DNA from 4 places in the Bacillus sp. WC2507 genome. Region 4 is predicted to be linked to each of the others. Evidence: riboswitches for the same ligand, from Rfam matches in the RefSeq annotation. Region 4 holds a riboswitch; each other region holds the start of a gene.
The links. A riboswitch is a leader RNA that binds a small molecule or an ion and turns the genes downstream of it on or off. The one in region 4 is predicted to bind S-adenosylmethionine.
Positions count from the first base shown of each region.

Region 1: linked by a shared signal. The riboswitch ahead of ACUN28_RS20130 (MFS transporter) and the one ahead of ACUN28_RS00520 (peptide ABC transporter substrate-binding protein) in region 4 are both predicted to bind S-adenosylmethionine.
Region 2: linked by a shared signal. The riboswitch ahead of ACUN28_RS27700 (methionine ABC transporter ATP-binding protein) and the one ahead of ACUN28_RS00520 (peptide ABC transporter substrate-binding protein) in region 4 are both predicted to bind S-adenosylmethionine.
Region 3: linked by a shared signal. The riboswitch ahead of ACUN28_RS27450 (cyclase family protein) and the one ahead of ACUN28_RS00520 (peptide ABC transporter substrate-binding protein) in region 4 are both predicted to bind S-adenosylmethionine.

Region 1 is NZ_JBQXPN010000001.1:3,804,865-3,809,549, reverse strand. Features, by position in the region: gene topB (DNA topoisomerase III) at 1-861, shown strand, start outside; gene ACUN28_RS20135 (DUF4153 domain-containing protein) at 1,262-2,509, shown strand; SAM riboswitch class I at 2,644-2,749, shown strand; gene ACUN28_RS20130 (MFS transporter) at 2,879-4,102, shown strand; gene ACUN28_RS20125 (arsenic resistance protein) at 4,158-4,685, opposite strand, start outside.
Region 2 is NZ_JBQXPN010000001.1:5,281,935-5,286,619, reverse strand. Features, by position in the region: gene pruA (L-glutamate gamma-semialdehyde dehydrogenase) at 1-736, shown strand, start outside; gene ACUN28_RS27710 (hypothetical protein) at 1,152-1,289, shown strand; gene ACUN28_RS27705 (cysteine hydrolase family protein) at 1,830-2,393, opposite strand; SAM riboswitch class I at 2,636-2,742, shown strand; gene ACUN28_RS27700 (methionine ABC transporter ATP-binding protein) at 2,866-3,885, shown strand; gene ACUN28_RS27695 (methionine ABC transporter permease) at 3,875-4,540, shown strand; gene ACUN28_RS27690 (MetQ/NlpA family ABC transporter substrate-binding protein) at 4,562-4,685, shown strand, end outside.
Region 3 is NZ_JBQXPN010000001.1:5,229,412-5,234,096, reverse strand. Features, by position in the region: gene ACUN28_RS27465 (hypothetical protein) at 1-245, shown strand, start outside; partial or broken gene ACUN28_RS27460 (ATP-binding protein) at 382-1,609, shown strand; gene ACUN28_RS27455 (hypothetical protein) at 1,839-2,219, shown strand; gene ACUN28_RS27450 (cyclase family protein) at 2,248-2,880, opposite strand; SAM riboswitch class I at 2,966-3,078, opposite strand; gene ACUN28_RS27445 (PRK06851 family protein) at 3,230-4,339, shown strand; gene ACUN28_RS27440 (nucleotidyltransferase domain-containing protein) at 4,451-4,685, shown strand, end outside.
Region 4 is NZ_JBQXPN010000001.1:86,109-90,793, forward strand. Features, by position in the region: gene proC (pyrroline-5-carboxylate reductase) at 213-1,016, shown strand; gene ACUN28_RS00515 (aldo/keto reductase) at 1,018-1,851, shown strand; SAM riboswitch class I at 2,004-2,108, shown strand; gene ACUN28_RS00520 (peptide ABC transporter substrate-binding protein) at 2,241-3,881, shown strand; gene ACUN28_RS00525 (peptide ABC transporter substrate-binding protein) at 4,269-4,685, shown strand, end outside.

The sequences.
Region 1 (4,685 bases), 3.7 Mb from region 4:
GAATTCATTTCGAAAGGAAAACAGCAAATTCAAGAAGGATGGCGTAAAGTTATTTTCCAAGATGATAAAGATGATGAAACAATTCTTCCAATTGTAGCTGAAGGTGAACAAGGGAAAGTTGTAAAGGTAAAAGTGAAAGAAGGAAAAACACAGCCACCGAAGCGTTATACTGAAGGACAACTTATTACGTTAATGAAAACGGCCGGTAAGTATTTAGAGAATGAAGAGTTAGAGAAAGTATTAAAGAAAACAGAAGGTTTAGGTACTGAGGCAACGCGTGCAGGTATTATTACGATGCTGAAAGACCGTAAATATATAGATGTGCAGAAGAACCAAGTGTACGCAACCGATAAAGGAAAAGTATTAATTACCGCAATCGGAGACAAAATACTAGCTTCACCAGAAATGACAGCGAAATGGGAGCAGCGCCTTGCGGAAATTGGTGAAGGTACCGCTTCTCCCGCTACATTTATGGAACAAACGAAAAAGCTATCAGCTAAAATTATTGAAGATGCAGTGGAAATGTCTGAGAAATGGGATTTCACTGGACTACATGTTGAATCGATTGAACGAAAAGGATCGAAATTTACAACAGGTAAAAAGGTTGGTAGCTGTAAAAAATGTGATGGCGATGTGATTGATAAGTCAACGTTTTACGGTTGTTCTAATTACAACACGACACAATGTGATTTTACCATCTCGAAGAAAATATTAAGCAAAACAATTTCGCAAAAGAATATGACAAAGCTTTTAAAAGGTGAGAAGACCGATTTAATTAAAGGCTTTAAAAAGGGCGAGAAAACATTTGATGCGAAGTTAGAGTGGAAAGATAATAAGATTAATTTTGTGTTTGAGAATTAAGTGGCTTTAGCAAATACAAGGTTTTGTAAAAGGTTAGATTTAAAAAATATGGATAGAAAAGAGAGAGCATGACAACTTTATGTCATGCTTTTTTATTTTGTAATTACAGGATTTTGTGTGCTAACAATAAAAAATATTTGAAAAGATAGTATTAAATAGGATGTTTATAGTATCTTTATCATTTCTTTTATATAAAGGAAAAATAAGCAATTAAGAGCACAACTGAAAGTATTTTATACTGATGTATGTGAAAATATGCAATAAAAATATTATCTAAAATAATAAAATTTTATTGTAAAACGATAAAATTTATATTAAAATCAAAAACAGAGTAAATAAGTGTGGTGCTTTTTATAGAAAAGGTAACAACGTTATTTTTAAAATTAGAGGAGGTATAAATATGGACATTAACAATGTGATTATTGAAAATATGGATAACCCTCATGAGTTGGAGAGAATGTATAGAAAAGATCCGAAATCTTTTAAAAAGTCATTCTCACAAGCATGGGCCCAAAACCCTGATTCTCAGGTTCTAGGTGCTTGGTATGAAAGGTTGCATTTCAAGGAGACGGCAAATAAAGAAAAAAAATCGTTGTTTCAAAAAGGTTTCTTATTCATGGGCATGCTAGCTATTCTAGCTGGGCTAAGTACCAGAATCATTTTCCACTTTGTCGAGCAGGAAGCAATCGCTCCAATTAACCTAGCTTTTGGTGTAATTCCTTTTATTGCTGCTTATTTTATTTACAATAATACGCCGAAAAAAAGTATTATTTATTTCCTTGCAGCGTTGTTCTTAATTGCCGGGTTGTATCTTAATATGTTGCCATTAAATTATAAAGACAGCAGTATCCTTGCGTATTTACATCTTCCTATATTGTTATGGGTCTTAGTAGGACTTGCGTTTACGGGAAATGAATATTCAAAAGGCAGTACAAGATTAGCTTATATTAAATTTAATTTAGAATATTGTCTTCTCTACGCGAGCATGGCAGTGAGTGGAATGATACTAGCAGTATTCACTATGCGATTATTTAGCTTTGTTGACTTGGATATAGGAGAATTCTATTTTAGTAATGTTGTTTTATTTGGAGCTGCCGCTCTCGCTGTAGTGGCTGCATATTTAGTATCAATGAATCTTAAACTTGCTAAAAATATTACACCATACATATCTAAAATTTTTAGTCCGCTCGTCCTGATCACATTGTTGATCTATCTTATAACGGTTATATGGGTTGGGAAAAATCCGTTCTTGGACCGCAATTTCCTAATGGCCTTCAACGGAATACTCCTTGGTGTATTGGCTGTTACTATATTTTCTATCGTTGAGAGTGACTCAGACGAGAAAAAGAACATTTCAGATTATATAAATTGTGCCCTAATTGTTTTGGCGCTTATTATTGACACTGTGGCATTATCAGCTATCGTATTCAGACTTTCTTCTTACGGTATTACACCTAATAGACTTGCTGTTTTAGGCGTAAACATACTGATTTGGGCAAATCTCATTTGGATTATGTTTTCCTATATGCGTTTTCTACAAAACAAATCAGGACCGAGAGCTATCCAAGATGCCGTCACGAAGTATTTGCCAATCTACGGACTTTGGGCAGCTTTCGTTATATTTACGTTTCCTTTAATTTTTAATTAGAAAGGCTTTATTAACGTAACGACAAAATTGTTAAAAGAGGATGATAGATGTCATCTTCTTTTAACTGTATAGAAAAACATATTGAAATTATTTTGATGTAAAATATAATGAATTTAGATAATTAAATAAGAAACTTCTTATTAAGAGAGGTGGAGGGACTGGCCCTTCGAAGCCTCAGCAACCTAATGTTAAATAAAGGTGCTAAATCCTGTAGGGTCTAAAAGTCCTAATAGATAAGAAAATGGGTATAAGTAAACCTTCTTCTTATTTTGAAGAAGGTTTTTTGTCATATAAATGGAGAATTAGAAAGGTGGTGATACAGAAGCGAAAGAATTAAAGAAAATATAGAAGAAGAAACCGGAGGGCGTAGTGAATAATCAAGTTGGAAGTTTAAAAGAGGATAGCACTAGTGATAGTATTTGGAGCAATAAAGTTTTTTCGTATTTTTTCTTAGCAAGTTGTATTTCTTTGATAGGCAATTCAATGGTTACGCTCGTTTTACCGTTATGGGTAATGAAATTAACGAATTCTCCAATACTTGTTTCTGGGGTAAACATTGCAATAGCAACGACGGCAATTCTGTTTGCACCTGTAACAGGAACGTTAGCAGATCGAATGTCGCGAAGAAAGCTTATGATAATTGCGGATGTTATGAGATGTATCGTTATGATTTTAATTGCAGTTATAGCATTTTACAATAAAATGCTATACATTCCGTTACTACTTTTACTTATTATACGTTCGATGGGGAGTGCCTTATTTACACCAGCTTCAAATGCAGCATTAGTAACATATGTGGAAGAAAAGCATGTTCAACAGGCGATTACACTGAGGCAAATATCAATACAAATCATATCGGTTGCCATTCCTTTAATGGCGAGTTTTTTAATTAGTATTTTTAGTTTTCATGGAGTATTTGTATTAGATTCACTCACATTCTTTATATCTTTTTTAATTTTAATGAACATCAAATTTCCACGTGAGTTGAAAATAGAAAAGAAAAAGCCTTTTTACGAAGACTTTAAAGAGGGCTTCTCCATATTTAATAGTAATCAATCATTGAAAACATTGCTTATGAGCGCTGTGGTTATTAATTTACTTGGAGCGGCGTGTATGCTTTCACTACAAGTAATAGTTGTTAGAGAAATGGACCTTTCTACGGGATGGTATAGTATAGTTTTTGCGGCATCACCGATAGGGATTTTAATAGGAGCATTTATTACTAAAAAGATTCGTACATATAAAACGATTACGACTGCTTTTATATGTACTGCTATTATGGGGATTTTTAATGCTGCAATGGGTACGACGTTAAATCCGGTATTATTTTCAGTTTATTATTTTTTATCAGGAATTGCATTTGGAGTGAGTAATGTATATTTTGGAGTACTGTATAGAAAATTAATTCCAAATGAAGTGCAAGGGAGATTTTTTGGTTTTTTAAATTCATTATTATTGGTATCAACTCCAGTTGGAATTGCAATAACAGGGTATTCATTAGAGTCAATTTCAGCTTCTATTCTATTTATTATAATTGGTATTATTACGTTTTTAGTTTCAGTTATTTCGTTTGTGATGATAAATAAGAAATAAGTGTTGTATGAAATTTTTCAAAAACAAAAAACGTCCCATAACAGGACGTTTTTTATTATGTATATTGTTGTTTTCTCTTAATAAGCAACAACACTTGTGAAACACAAGCAAGTACTGGCAGTTCAATCAACGGTCCAATAACTAACGCGAGAGCGATAAGAGGTTCGTCTGGAAAAGCGGTCACAGCAATAGCGAGTGCAACAGGTGAGTTTCTTGCTAAAGTTGTTAAGTTTAGACTTACTGTATCTTTATAAGATAAACGCATCATGCGTCCGATAAATTGTCCGAGTACAAAATTAATGATGAAGAACAATAGAACAGGAATGAGTAATAATAAAACGACTTTCATATTTTGTAGTAAATATTTTCCTTGTGATGCAAACATCGCTACTATTGCTAAACTTAAAAATACAATTTGGGCAGAGCTGAAAAACGGAATGAGTTTATTCTCGAGTGTTTCAGCTTTTTTCATTTTATTCATAATGAATTTTGTAGCGTGTGCAAGTAAAAATGGTAAGACGATTACGATAACAATACTTTCTACTAAAACAGAAACTGCTACAGTCTTCATAACACCAGCAAA
Region 2 (4,685 bases), 5.2 Mb from region 4:
GAAAGTAAACCCAGGACAAATTTGGTTAAAACGCGTTATCGCTGAAATGGGTGGTAAAGATACAATCGTTGTTGATAAAGAAGCAGATCTTGAATTAGCAGCTAAATCTATCGTTGCATCAGCATTCGGATTCTCAGGACAAAAATGTTCTGCATGTTCTCGTGCAGTAATCCATGAAGATGTATACGATCACGTATTAAATCGTGCGGTTGAATTAACGAAAGAATTAACAGTAGCTAACCCAGCTGTATTAGGTACAAACATGGGTCCTGTTAATGACCAAGCTGCATTCGATAAAGTAATGAGCTATGTTGCAATTGGTAAAGAAGAAGGTAGAATCTTAACAGGTGGCGAAGGAGACGATTCTAAAGGCTGGTTCATCCAACCAACAATCGTTGCTGACGTTGCAGAAGATGCTCGCTTAATGAAAGAAGAAATCTTTGGACCAGTAGTAGCATTCTGTAAAGCAAAAGACTTTGATCATGCACTTGCAATTGCAAACAATACAGAATACGGTTTAACAGGTGCTGTTGTTACTAACAACCGTGACCATATTGAAAAAGCACGTGAAGAATTCCATGTGGGTAACTTATACTTCAACCGTGGATGTACTGGTGCAATCGTAGGTTACCAACCATTCGGTGGCTTTAACATGTCTGGTACAGACTCTAAAGCTGGTGGCCCTGATTACTTAGCACTTCACATGCAAGCAAAAACTACTTCTGAAACTTTATAAGAAATAGTAGAAGAGATCTTCGCAGTCTGCGAAGATCTCTTTTTTTTGAAAAAATTTCTATATGTGGTTTAAAGCATGAATGGGTCTACAAATTAATTATATATATTGTCTATTTTATATACGCTTTTTCATTTTCCACTAAGCTAAAATAAAATTAATAAACAATAAATTCTCTAAAGAACTAAAAACCAACCATAGATTGTCCAAAAAATTTTAATACCAATAGGCTTTACTCTATTGAGATTGTGAAGTTTCCTGCTTAAACTAACGGGGCAGATTAGTTGAATAAAATCATATTCGGATTAAGATAGATATAAGTAGAAAAACTAATAAATAAGGTTTACTTCAGTAAAATAAGGTATATTATATTTGTTGAATAGATTCTCTTTAAAGACAAGAAAAGTAGGTGAACAAAGTGGGAAAATATCAATTGGATTACAAAAGTCAGGTAGCTGTGGCAAAGTTTCATGAAAAACAGACGCCTGCCAAATTTGATAAAAAGCAGCAAATTGAAAAATTGCGTGCAGAGTATTTGAAAAAGAAGCAAAAATAAACAGATAAATAATATGTTACGTTTTTGATTACGTTTTCCCTGATTTTTTGTATATGGTGTAAACAAACACAAGAAAATAGGTAAGTTATTCATCGTTCAAATATATATAAATTAGTAGTTTTTATTCCATTGCTACACATAACTCTGTTTTTGATTAAACGTTATTTTAAAGATACAACAAAACCAACGAATAATAGAGCTTATATCGAAAAGTAAATGGCCATTGAAAATATAGGATTTATTTTTCAATGGCCATTTATGGTTATATATTTAACGTTTTGGACAATGTATGCTTTAACTTACCCTATAATAGGGGAAGCTAATTCATTTGAACCGAAAGTGATTTCCATATATTACTATTCGGTGATTAGAACTAGCTAAACCCTATTAATATCAGGATAAACATGTAAATAGAAACAAATCAACGAGAAAAGTTGACTTATTAGTCACATTTTTTAGTATTCATTTTAAGGATTTCCTGTATAATACAATTTGAAAGAAAATCTATGGTTTGACAAGAAACACTCTTTTCGGTTTTGCTCACTGAAGGGAGTGTTTTTTTGTAGCCAAAAACTCCTCTGTACTCATTACATTTGCATATACTCCATTTAAACTAGCTAAAATTGTGTTATGAATATAAACGGCTGGTATAGTAGCACTCTTAAAGGAAAGATCTTTTGTAGCACAAGCATCATGTATAACGGTACATGGAAAGCCGAAATCAAAAGCAGCCCTTACAGTAGCATCAATACACATATGAGTCATCATCCCGCATATGACGACGTGCTCAATGTCTAAACGTTGTAATTGTTCTAGAAGATCGGTTTCGCGAAAACTATTTGGATAATGTTTGAGTATAACGGTTTCTTCTCTAAGTGGGCGTACGCTTTCATGAATATGTACACCCTCTGTATTTGGTAGGAAAAAAGTAGCGTCATCTTTTATTGCTACATGTTGGATATGAAAAATAGGTTCGTTTTTCGTTCTAAAGAATTGTAGCAGCTGGCTAGCATATTCGCTTGCTTCTACTGGATTACGCAATTCCATCTTTCCATTCGGAAAATAATCATTTTGAATATCAACGAGTAAAAGAGCTGTTTTCATATATTTATCTTCCTCCGATTTCATATTCAAATAATGGTATTCAATGTATAGAGAGGATTCTCCTTTTAAAAAATATGAAGGAGGAGAATTTTACATAACTTTAAAAATTACTATTTGTATTGTGATTTTTTATTTAAAAATTTTAATAGAGAAATAATTAATATTTTTCTAAAAAATGTATTGACTCTTATTATTCTGAGTTCTATAATGAGAATTAATTAAACGACAATTAAATCGATACATTCTTATCCAGAGAGGTGGAGGGACTGGCCCTACGATACCTCAGCAACGGTTTTTTTAATACCGTGCTAACTCCAGCAAGCCTTATAAAAGGCTTGGAAGATGAGAAGATGTGAACGAGTACATATAAGTGCTCTCCTTCTTATCTTTATGGTTGATAAGAAGGAGAGCACTTTTTATTTTACCTCGAAAGCTCTACTTCAAGTTTTTACAGCATATAGGAGGGGAAAAAATGATTTCTTTTAACAATGTAAGTAAAGTATATGAATCAGGTGGGCAATCTGTTCATGCGGTGGAGGATGTAACGTTATCAGTTGAGAAGGGCGAAATTTTCGGCATTATCGGTTTTAGTGGCGCTGGAAAGAGTACGTTATTACGCCTAGTAAATATGTTAGAGAGACCAACGGCAGGAACGATTTCAATAGATGATAAAGATATTACATCCTTATCGACGAAAGAATTACGGAAGCTAAGACAAAGAATCGGGATGATTTTTCAAAGTTTTAATTTATTTAATTCAAGAACAGTGTTTGGGAATATTGCTTATCCATTAAAATTAGCGAAAGTACCAAAGAATGAGATAAAAGAAAGAGTAAATGAACTGCTGAAGTTTGTAGGATTAGAAGATAAAGCAAACTATTATCCAGAGCAACTATCAGGCGGACAAAAGCAGCGTGTTGGTATTGCAAGAGCACTTGCAACATCGCCAGACATTCTTATATGTGATGAGGCAACATCAGCTTTAGATCCAGAAACAACGACAGAAATTTTGAACTTATTAAAGAAAGTAAATCGAGAATACAATGTAACAATTCTTCTTATTACACATGAAATGCATGTTGTGAAAGAAATTTGTCACCGTGTAGCTGTAATGGAGAAGGGAAAGGTTATTGAAGAAGGAAAACTGTTTGACGTTTTCACACAACCAAAAACAAAGACAACTCAAAACTTTGTACGCTCTATTATTAATGATCATTTACCGGAAAGTGTTCTAGGGAAAATTCAAAATGGTGGACAGATTTATCGCTTAACATTTACTGGTGAAGAGACAGGGCAGCCAGTACTATCATATATCGCGAAAAACTATAACGTCGATGTAAACGTACTGTACGGAAATATTATTGAACTTCAAAATGTGCTATTTGGAAATCTACTTGTGGAACTGCAAGGTGAGCAGAAAGAAATTCAAAAAGCATTACAACATCTAAGACTGCAAGTGCAGCTGAAGGAGGTAGAAGCTCATGCGAGTTGATTGGAGTATATTTTGGCCACGCATAGTAGATGCGACGGGGGATACCCTCTTAATGGTAATTGTAACCCTTATATTTGCTACAATTCTTGGTATACCTCTAGGTTTACTGTTATATGTAACGAGAAAAGGAAACTTTTTAGAAAATAAATGGGTCTTTTCTATTCTTAATATCATTATTAATACAATTCGCCCGGTTCCATTCATCATCTTCTTAGTAGCTTTAAGCCCACTAACAAGAAGCGTTATTGGAACGACGATTGGAACAGCAGCAGCAATTTTCCCAATGACGTTAGTCGCTTCGATTGGTATTGCGAGAATGGTTGAAACAAATCTTGTTTCTGTTCCGAAGGGGGTAATTGAAGCAGCACAAGCAATGGGAGCTTCACCAATTAGAATTGTTTTTGAAATTCTTGTGCCAGAAGCGTTAGCGCCATTGATCTTAGGGGTTACATTTATGACAGTTGGTTTAATTGAATTTTCTGCAGTTGCTGGGCTTGTCGGTGGTGGCGGTCTTGGTGACTTAGCGATGACATATGGTTATCAACGTTTTGATACATCAGTTATGTTCGTAACGGTCGTTTTACTTATTATTCTCGTACAGGTAGCTCAAAACTTAGGAAACTACTTTGCGAAAGTCTTTTTACGCAGATCATAAAAAGGAAGAGGGGAAAAGAAAATGAAGAAAATTTTAGCATTTGCATTATCAGCAATCGTAGGGATTTCAGCATTAAGCGGCTGCTCAAGTGGGGACACGGGGGCAGGAGCAAAAGAGAAAACAGTTCGCATTGGTGTAACTGGAA
Region 3 (4,685 bases), 5.1 Mb from region 4:
GCAGTCAAGTTTTTCATAAATATAAAACGAATGCGACTTACTTCCAAGTAGGATGCGGAATTTATGCTGGCTTATGTAGTTTACTGTTCGATAACTTTAAACAAGGTGCCTATTATGTAGAGGAATTATTATTAAATACAGAAAGTAAGTACGGAGAATATTTGAATTTATATATGAATAATTTTGTAATAGGACATAATAATTTTACGGATGGCCTGCTACATGATCGGGTAAGATGGATATAAGTTGTGACGAAAAGGAAGGGGAGATCTCCTTCCTTTTCGTGTTATAAGGTTACATATTGTTCTGAAAGCAATTTCATACTTATAATTTAAGGAGATAATATGTAGAGTTTTTGTATTGATCATGAGGAGTATTTATATGAACAAATTTAAAAGCTTGATTTATGAGGAAAGAGAAGCTTTAAAAGTATTTGTATTATTATTCTATATTATATTTTTTTTTATATGACGTTATTTATTATTTTGTGTATCCGGCTATGAATATTAATGGAACAGCGGTAGGTTGGCCAGAAGGTAGCCTTGGGATAGGTGTGTATATATTTGTAATAGCATTATTTCCTATTTCGATATATCTTCAAAAAAGAGGGTATGTATATTCTGTAAAATATTTATTTTTATTTGGGTACATGTTTATCAATCTTGTTAATAATTTAATGATTTATTTGCGAACGGATAGAGCTTTTGAACATGGTAGTATGGTAGAAATGTTATTAATTTTATTTGCCCCAGTTTTTGTGAATAGAAAATATTTTTATTTAGTTTCCTTTAGTGTAATTGGAAAGTACGTACTGTTCACATTGCTATTACAAGATTTAAAAGTGGTAATTCCGCTTGTTTTATGTGTATTCTATTTCATTATTTCACATTCTTTGTTAAAACGATTTCAATCTTATGTAAGAACAGTGGTAGAAATGATGAACAATATGAAAGAGACGGAGAATTTAGCTATGATTGGTACAATGTCTACAACAATTGCTCATGAAATTCGAAATCCATTAACAGCGTTAAAAGGGTTTACGCAAATGCAAAAAGAAAGAAACCCAGCAGATACGATAAGCTATGATATTATGTTACAAGAAATTGAAAGGATAAATGGATTTGTTAGTGAATTGATGTTGTTAGGAAAGCCGAAGCCAACAAATTATGAATTGTGTAATATACGAGAAATCCTTCTATATGTTGTGCAGCTAATGGAAAGTTATGCAGCGCAATATAGAGTACAATTTCATTTGCAAATAGAGGGGAATTTACCAGCTATAAACGGTGATGATAAACAATTAAAACAAGTGTTATTAAATATTATTAAAAATGGGATAGAATCTATGCTAGAAGGTGGAGACATTCATATCCGTGTATACGAAAAAACTGAAGGACATTTATGTATTTCTATCGAAGACCAAGGATCTGGTATAGAGAGCGAGAAGTTAGAGAAAATCGGTAAAGCTTTTTACACAACGAAGGAGAATGGTACAGGACTTGGGTTAATGATTACACATAAAATTATTAAGGAGCATCAAGGAAGTATCTCCATTCAAAGTAGTGTGGGAGTAGGAACGAAAGTGGAAATTTATTTGCCAACAGTGTAGCGTAGTAAAAGAAATTATTTTTCAGAAAAGTGTTCTTGTTGTGTAAATATAAACATTTTATAAAATGTTGCAAGAAGGGTTTTTTTTTAAAAATACTTCGTTTATAATGGAGGAAAATATCGACATGAGATTGTTTTCTCATGTAACGGTTTAGTAGTGTTATGAAAAGATAAGAAGGGGTGCACGCGCATCCTTTTTTCTATGCAGATATGATGAGAGGGGTGGTATGATGGAATTAACATTAAATTCGACTGTATGTTTACACACGATTCAATTTCGAAAAGAGCAAAAGAATTATATTGTAAAAGATACAATTACAGGAGAAAAATATGAAATGCCGCCACTTTGGATTGATGCATTGGCAATGATGCGTGACGGTTTTTTATTGGGGGAAATTGAGGAGAAATTAAAAGAAGAGTATCCGGCCAAAGAAGTGGATATGTTAGCATTCACGAGGCAACTGTTAGAGCTAGAACTTGTCGAAATGGTAGATGGAGAAGAGATAGCTTGTACAAAGAAGAAAGAGAAAGATTATTTAGCTTGGGTACGCCCTCGTGTTGAACAATTATTTCTTAATTTAAATAAAAAATATAGAAGCAAAGGTCAATGATGATCTTTGCTTTTTTTATAGACTGTGTTTAAAAAATAACAGCGAATGCTCTTGCAAAAGCACCGTCACTATCTTTAATTTTTAAAGGTGCCGCTGAGAAAAAGAAACGTTTCGTGTTAATGGCATCTAAGTTTGTTAAGTTTTCAATTAAATAAATATTATTTCCAAGTAGTATGTGATGAATCGGTGATGTTTCTGTCGTTACCTCATCAGGAGAAATAAAATCTAAACCGACCGATTTTACTTTTAATCGAACTAGTTCTGTAGCTAATTCTTCGGAAAGATAAAATGCTTCTTTCTCATAAGCTTCTGTATTCCACTTAGTAGATAGGTTGGAATGGAAAATGATAATATCACCTTCTTTTATGTCAGCATTATACAATACTTCCTTAGGTAATTTTCGCTCTTGAATATGAGTTACATCGATAAGAACGGCCTCGCCTACAAATTGATCAAGGGGTAATTGATCGATGGTTGTTGCACCTGAAATGAAATGTGCAGGAGCATCGCAATGCGTGCCAACATGAACGACAGAATGAAAATCTGTAACTTGATAGCCTGTCTCTTCAACGTTTGTAATTGCTTCTAGTTGGATTTTTGGTGTTCCAGGAAATTGAGACATATTGTTTTCAAATGTTTGTGATAGATCAATTACTTTCATTTTACATACCTCCAATATATGTTTTTCAAATAATAAAAAGCCCATCCTTCATAATCAAGAAAGATGAGCTTTACATACTAGTTGAGTATTATCTTCCAAAATGCAATGCATTTTGCAGGAATTAGCACCTATTCAGTTTGTATAAACTGAGGTTGCTGGGCTTCAAAGGGCCGGTCCCTCTGCCTCTCTTGATAAAAGGTATATTTAATTTTAAAGTTCGGAATATTTACGATATTTAAATTGTAATTCATTTCCTTTTTTTACGCAACACAAAATAGGTATTCACCCAAATAAAGTTGCTCGCATATTGTAGCTTATGTAAATAGAATGCTGCGAAGGAGTGAGTGCAGTGACAGGGAATATATTGAATTATTATGCTGGTGGAAATACAGCTAGAGGATTCCATAATTTATACGACGAGAATTTGAAAGGGCTAGATAGGTTATTTATTTTAAAAGGTGGTCCTGGAACCGGTAAATCTTCTTTAATCAAGGCAATAGGTCGTGAATGGATTGAAAAAGGATACGATATTGAATTTTTACACTGTTCTTCTGATAATAAATCGGTTGATGGTGTAATTATCCCGAAGTTAAAAGTAGGAATTGTTGATGGAACATCACCGCATGTTATTGAGCCGAAAATGCCAGGAGTTGTCGAAGAGTATATTAATTTAGGGGTTGCTTGGGATTCAGATAAATTAAGAAAGCAGAAGGTGGAAATTGAACGATTTGTTTCAGAAGCAAGCAAAGCTTTTCAAGCAGCATACGCTTGTTTTAAAGAGGCATTAATTATACATGATGCGTGGGAGAAAATATATATTAATAATATTGATTTTGATAAAGCGAATGAACTAACAGATGAGCTGATTCAGAAATTATTTACAGATAAAGGAGGGAAACAACCGCTTGTGAAACATCGCTTTTTAGGAGCAGCTACACCGAAAGGAGCAGTTGATTTTGTTCCGAATTTAACAGAAGGGTTATCACATCGTTATTTTATAAAAGGACGCCCAGGCTCTGGGAAATCGACAATGCTCAAAAAATTAGCTAAGGCAGCAGAAGAAAAAGGATTTGAAGCGGAAGTATATCATTGTGGATTTGATCCAAATAGTCTTGATATGGTTATCGTAAGAGACTTGGGTTTTGCAATTTTTGATAGCACCGCACCACATGAATATTTTCCGAGCCGCGAAGGTGATGAAATTATAGATATGTATGCCTTGATTGTGACACCAGGGACAGATGAGAAGTATGCGACAGAAATTCGCGACGTTTCCATTCAATATAAAGCAAAAATGAATGAGGCGATGTCTTTCTTAGCAAAAGCAAAATCAGTTCGTGATAAATTAGAACGAATTTATATTGCTGCTATGGACTTTTCAAAAGTGGATGCATATAAAGAGGAGATTCAAAAAGAGTTTGAACGAATTGCGGTTAGTGTAACAGAAAAGAACAAATAGGGATTTTTGAACTGTCAGAATTTTTCTGACAGTTATTTTAGTATGTAGTAAAATGAGTAATATATTTGTCGAATTTCCAAGGAAATAATCAAAAAATGGAGATGGTAAGAAATGAGAGAGAAAATTGAGCTGGAGTTAGACAGAATTGAAAAAGAGAATGATGTAAAAATTTTATTTGCAGTAGAATCAGGGAGTCGTGCGTGGGGATTTCCATCGAAAGATAGTGATTATGATGTTAGATTCGTTTATATACACCCTGTGGAATGGTATTTATCAATTCATGATAAACGAGATGTAATTGAATATCCGATTAGTGATGATTTAGATATAAGTGGCTGGGATATTA
Region 4 (4,685 bases):
ACTTATAGTCTATTAATCCCTGAAGCAATTATGCTTCAGGGATTTTTTATTACAACTATTTTTTAAATATAATAATATTTATAACCTTATTTGCATTAACCCTCCTCCCTCCATTTTCATCCTTTTCACGATAAGTCTTTTCTTTTTACAAAATTCTCTTAAAAATGGTATCGTTTTTTATAACATATCTCCACTAGAAAGGAATAAAGGATATGCTAACTAAACATCGAATTTTATTTATTGGTGCTGGTCGTATGGCAGAAGCTATATTTTCCGGATTACTTAAAACAAGCAAAGAATACATCGAAGAAATTATCGTTTCTAACCGTAGCAACGTAGAAAAGCTAGAACAATTAAAAGGGTGCTATAATGTGTCTATTACAACAGATTGGAAGCAGCATGTTACATCTGTTAATACGATTGTTTTAGCAATGCCGCCTTCTGCACATGAAGAATTATTAGCAGAGTTATCTCCGTTACTATCAAATCAACTTGTCGTAACGGTAGCTGCTGGCATTGGCCCATCTTATTTAGAAGCTAGACTACCTAAGGACACGCCTGTTGCTTGGATTATGCCAAATACAGCTGCTGAAATTGGGAAGTCAATCTCCTTATATACAATGGGACAATCAGTAACCGAGATGCATCAAGAAACCCTGCAACTGCTTTTAAGAGGCATTGGTACTTCGCAACTTTGCACTGAAGAGGAAGTTCATCAGCTTACTGCAGTTACTGGAAGTGCACCAGCTTTCCTTTATTACTTTGCTGAAAGCTTGATTGAAGCAACAAAAAGTTATGGAGTCGATGAAGCAACCGCAAAACACCTTGTCATTCAAATGATTTCTGGCTCTGCTTCTATGCTTGAACAAACGCAAAATCCGGCTAACCTCCGCGAACAAGTAACAACGCCAGGTGGTTCCACAGCTGAAGGTCTCAAAACTTTATATGAGTATAATTTTTCAGAGGCAATTCAAAAAGCAGTAGAAGCAACAAACAAAAAAGCTAGGGGGAAATAATATGAGTTTAACAAGTTTAAAAGACTATACAACATTACATAACGGTGTAAAAATGCCTTGGTTCGGTTTAGGTGTTTTTAAAGTAGAAGATGGTTCAGAAGTAATTGATTCTGTAAAAGCAGCAATTAAAAATGGCTACCGCAGCATCGACACTGCAGCAATCTATCAAAATGAAGAAGGCGTTGGACAAGCGATTCGTGAATCAGGTGTTTCACGTGAAGAATTATTTATTACATCAAAAGTATGGAATAGCGATCAAGGATATGAAACAACACTCCAAGCATTTGAAACTACATTAGAAAAATTAGGTCTAGAATATTTAGATTTATATTTAGTACATTGGCCTGTAAAAGGGAAATATACTGAATCATGGAAAGCATTAGAAAAGCTTTATAAAGATGGCCGTGTTCGCGCTATCGGTGTGAGTAATTTCCACATTCACCACTTACAAGACGTATTTGAAATTGCTGAAATTAAGCCAATGGTCAACCAAGTGGAATACCACCCACGTTTAGCACAAGAAGAATTACATGCTTTCTGTAAAGAACATAACATTCAGCTTGAAGCTTGGTCGCCATTAATGCAAGGACAGCTACTGGATAACCCAACATTACAAGACATTGCTACAAAATATAATAAATCAACTGCACAAATTATTTTACGCTGGGATCTACAAAACGAAGTTGTAACAATCCCTAAATCTATTAAAGAACATCGCATTATTGAAAATGCAAATATATTCGATTTTGAATTAAGTGCTGATGACATGAAAGCAATTCAAGCTCTAAATGAAGATCGTCGCGTTGGTCCAGATCCAGATAACTTTAACTTCTAGTAGAAAAACCACTGCCATATGCAGTGGTTTTTACGTTAAATAAAACTGAAAATTTAAACTATATTCCATCCGGTTGACACTTCATTATCCAAGGTGTAAGATTTTGAATTATCAAAGAAACACAAAAATTAATAAAATTTATTCGTTTACTCATTGTATCAAGAGAGGTGGAGGGACTGGCCCTTTGAAACCTCGGCAGCAGGTTCATTTTGAATACTGTGCCACTTCCTGCAAGCTTTGTGCTTGAAAGATAGAATGAGGGACTTCGTTTATATACGGGTGCATAACTTGTACGTAAAAATCCCTCTTTCTCAATACGAAAAGAGGGATTTTTTATTTTTCATTTCCCTCATCATCATCCAAACTTAATTATTTAGGAGGAAAATCAAATGAAAAAGAAGTTTGTACCCGGTATCGCATCAGTTGTAGGAGTAAGTATTTTATTAACTGGTTGCGGTAGTTATAAAAACGAAGCAAGCGGAGCAAATGCAAAAGGCGAGGCACCTAGTAAACAGGTTTTAAACTTATCTTCACCTACTGAAATACGAACAATGGATACAGCTCGTGCTACAGATACTGATTCTGGTCAAGTGATGAGAAACGTATTTGAAGGCTTGTATAATCTTGGTGAAGGTAACAAACCTGTCCCTGGTGTTGCAAAATCTCATGAAGTAAGTGGCGATAAAACGAAATACACATTCCATTTACGAGATTCAAAATGGTCAAACGGTACGCCTGTTACCGCGAAAGATTTCGTCTTCGCTTGGCAAAGAGCTGTCGATCCAGCAACAGCCTCTGAATATGCATTTTTATTCTTTGATATTAAAAACGCAACAAAAATTAACAACAAAGAACTTCCAGCCGACCAACTTGGTGTAAAAGCAATTGATGACCATACGTTTGAGGTAGAATTAGAGCGTCCTGTTCCGTATTTTATTAGCTTAACAGCGTTCCCAACATTTCTACCAATTAACGAGGAATTCTTTAAAGCACAAGGTGATAAGTACGCTTTAGAAGATAATGCAATCTTGTACAATGGAGCTTTTACACTAAGCGATTGGAAGCATGAACAAAGCTTTAAATTCAAGAAAAACCCTAGCTATTGGGATAAAGATACTGTCAAACTAGAAGAAATCAATTTTAACGTCGTAAAAGAAAAATCTACAGAAGTAAATTTATTCGAATCTAAACAATTAGACCGTATAAAACTAACATCTGACTTCGTTGATAAATATAAAAAAGATGCCAACTTTAAAGAACGCCCGAACGTAGGGGTCCAGTTTTTACGTATGAATCAACAAAACAAAGTACTTCAAAATGTTTCTGCACGCCAAGCAATCGATCAAACAATTGATCGAAAATCCTTTGTAAATACGTTATTAAATGATGGCTCTACACCAACCTTTAGTCTCGTGCCGAAAAACTTTACAAAGGGGCCTGACGGAACAGACTTCCGTACTGCAAACGGGGATTTAACAAAAATCAATACAAAATCTGCACAAGAATTGTGGAAGAAGGCAAAACAAGAGCTTGGTTCTGAAAAGATCACATTAGAATTATTAACAAGTGATGGTGACCTTGAGAAGAAAACTGGCGAGTTCTTAAAAGGGCAACTAGAAAAGAATTTAGACGGATTAACAGTAAATGTAAAACCACAACCGCGTAAACAACAAGTTTCACTTTTATTAAAAGGTGACTACGAAATCGGAATTGACGGCTGGAGCCCTGATTTTGCGGATCCAATTACATTCCTTGAACTATTTACAACGAATAACCCTTACAACTTAGATCATTACTCTAATAAGGAGTTCGATGAAACAATAGCAAAAGTGAAAACAACTTTAGCTGGTGATGAAAAAGCTCGCTGGGAAGCATTACTGGCATCCGAGAAAATATTATTTAAAGACTCTGTTATCGCTCCTCTTTACCAAAAAGGTGAATCTTATTTAGAACGTTCTTATGTGAAAGGAATTGTGCAAGTAGACTTTGCAGGTCAATTAAACTTCAAATGGGCACAAATTGAAAAATAAAAGGCAACCTGAATTGAAGTTTTTCTACCCATACCAATTGTTTTATTGGAAAAATGTATCAAAAGCGGATTTCTCATTAGGAGAAAATCCGCTTTTTCAATATATTATTTTTAAAAAATAATACTCCATTTTTTATTATTGACATATAGTTCTTTCCAGTGTTAATATTCTAAATAATCAAAGAAACTAAATATTTAACCATCAAAATATAATGTCTTCTACGTTGAAACATATAACGATAGATTATAGTTCAACATGTATATACATATAGAACACCTGATGACCTACATGCACATTTTTATAATAGGTTTTCTCTTCTTCTATAGTTACACTTCAAGACATGGACATTATGACGTTACAAACAACACATTTAGGGAGGAACGAACAATGAAGAAAAAAGTTGTACCTGTTGTTGCATCTGTTTTAGGGGCAAGTCTATTACTAACTGCTTGCGGGGGAAATAAAGATAATGCAAGCGGAGCGAAAGCAAATGATAAAGCACCTGATAAACAGGCCATTAACTTATCATTCGCTTCAGAAATTCCAACAATGGATGTTGCAAAAGCAACGGATGGTGAATCCATGAACGTAATGCGAAATGTTTTTGAAGGTTTATATGCAATGGGAGAAGATAATAAACCGATTCCGGGTGTTGCTGAGTCGGTTGACGTTAGTCCCGATAAAACAAAATATACATTCCACCTGCGTGATTCAAAATGGTCAAACGGTACTCCTGTTACAGCAAAAGATTTCGTCTTCGCTTGGCAACGTGCCGTAAATCCTGATACCGCAGCTGAATATGCA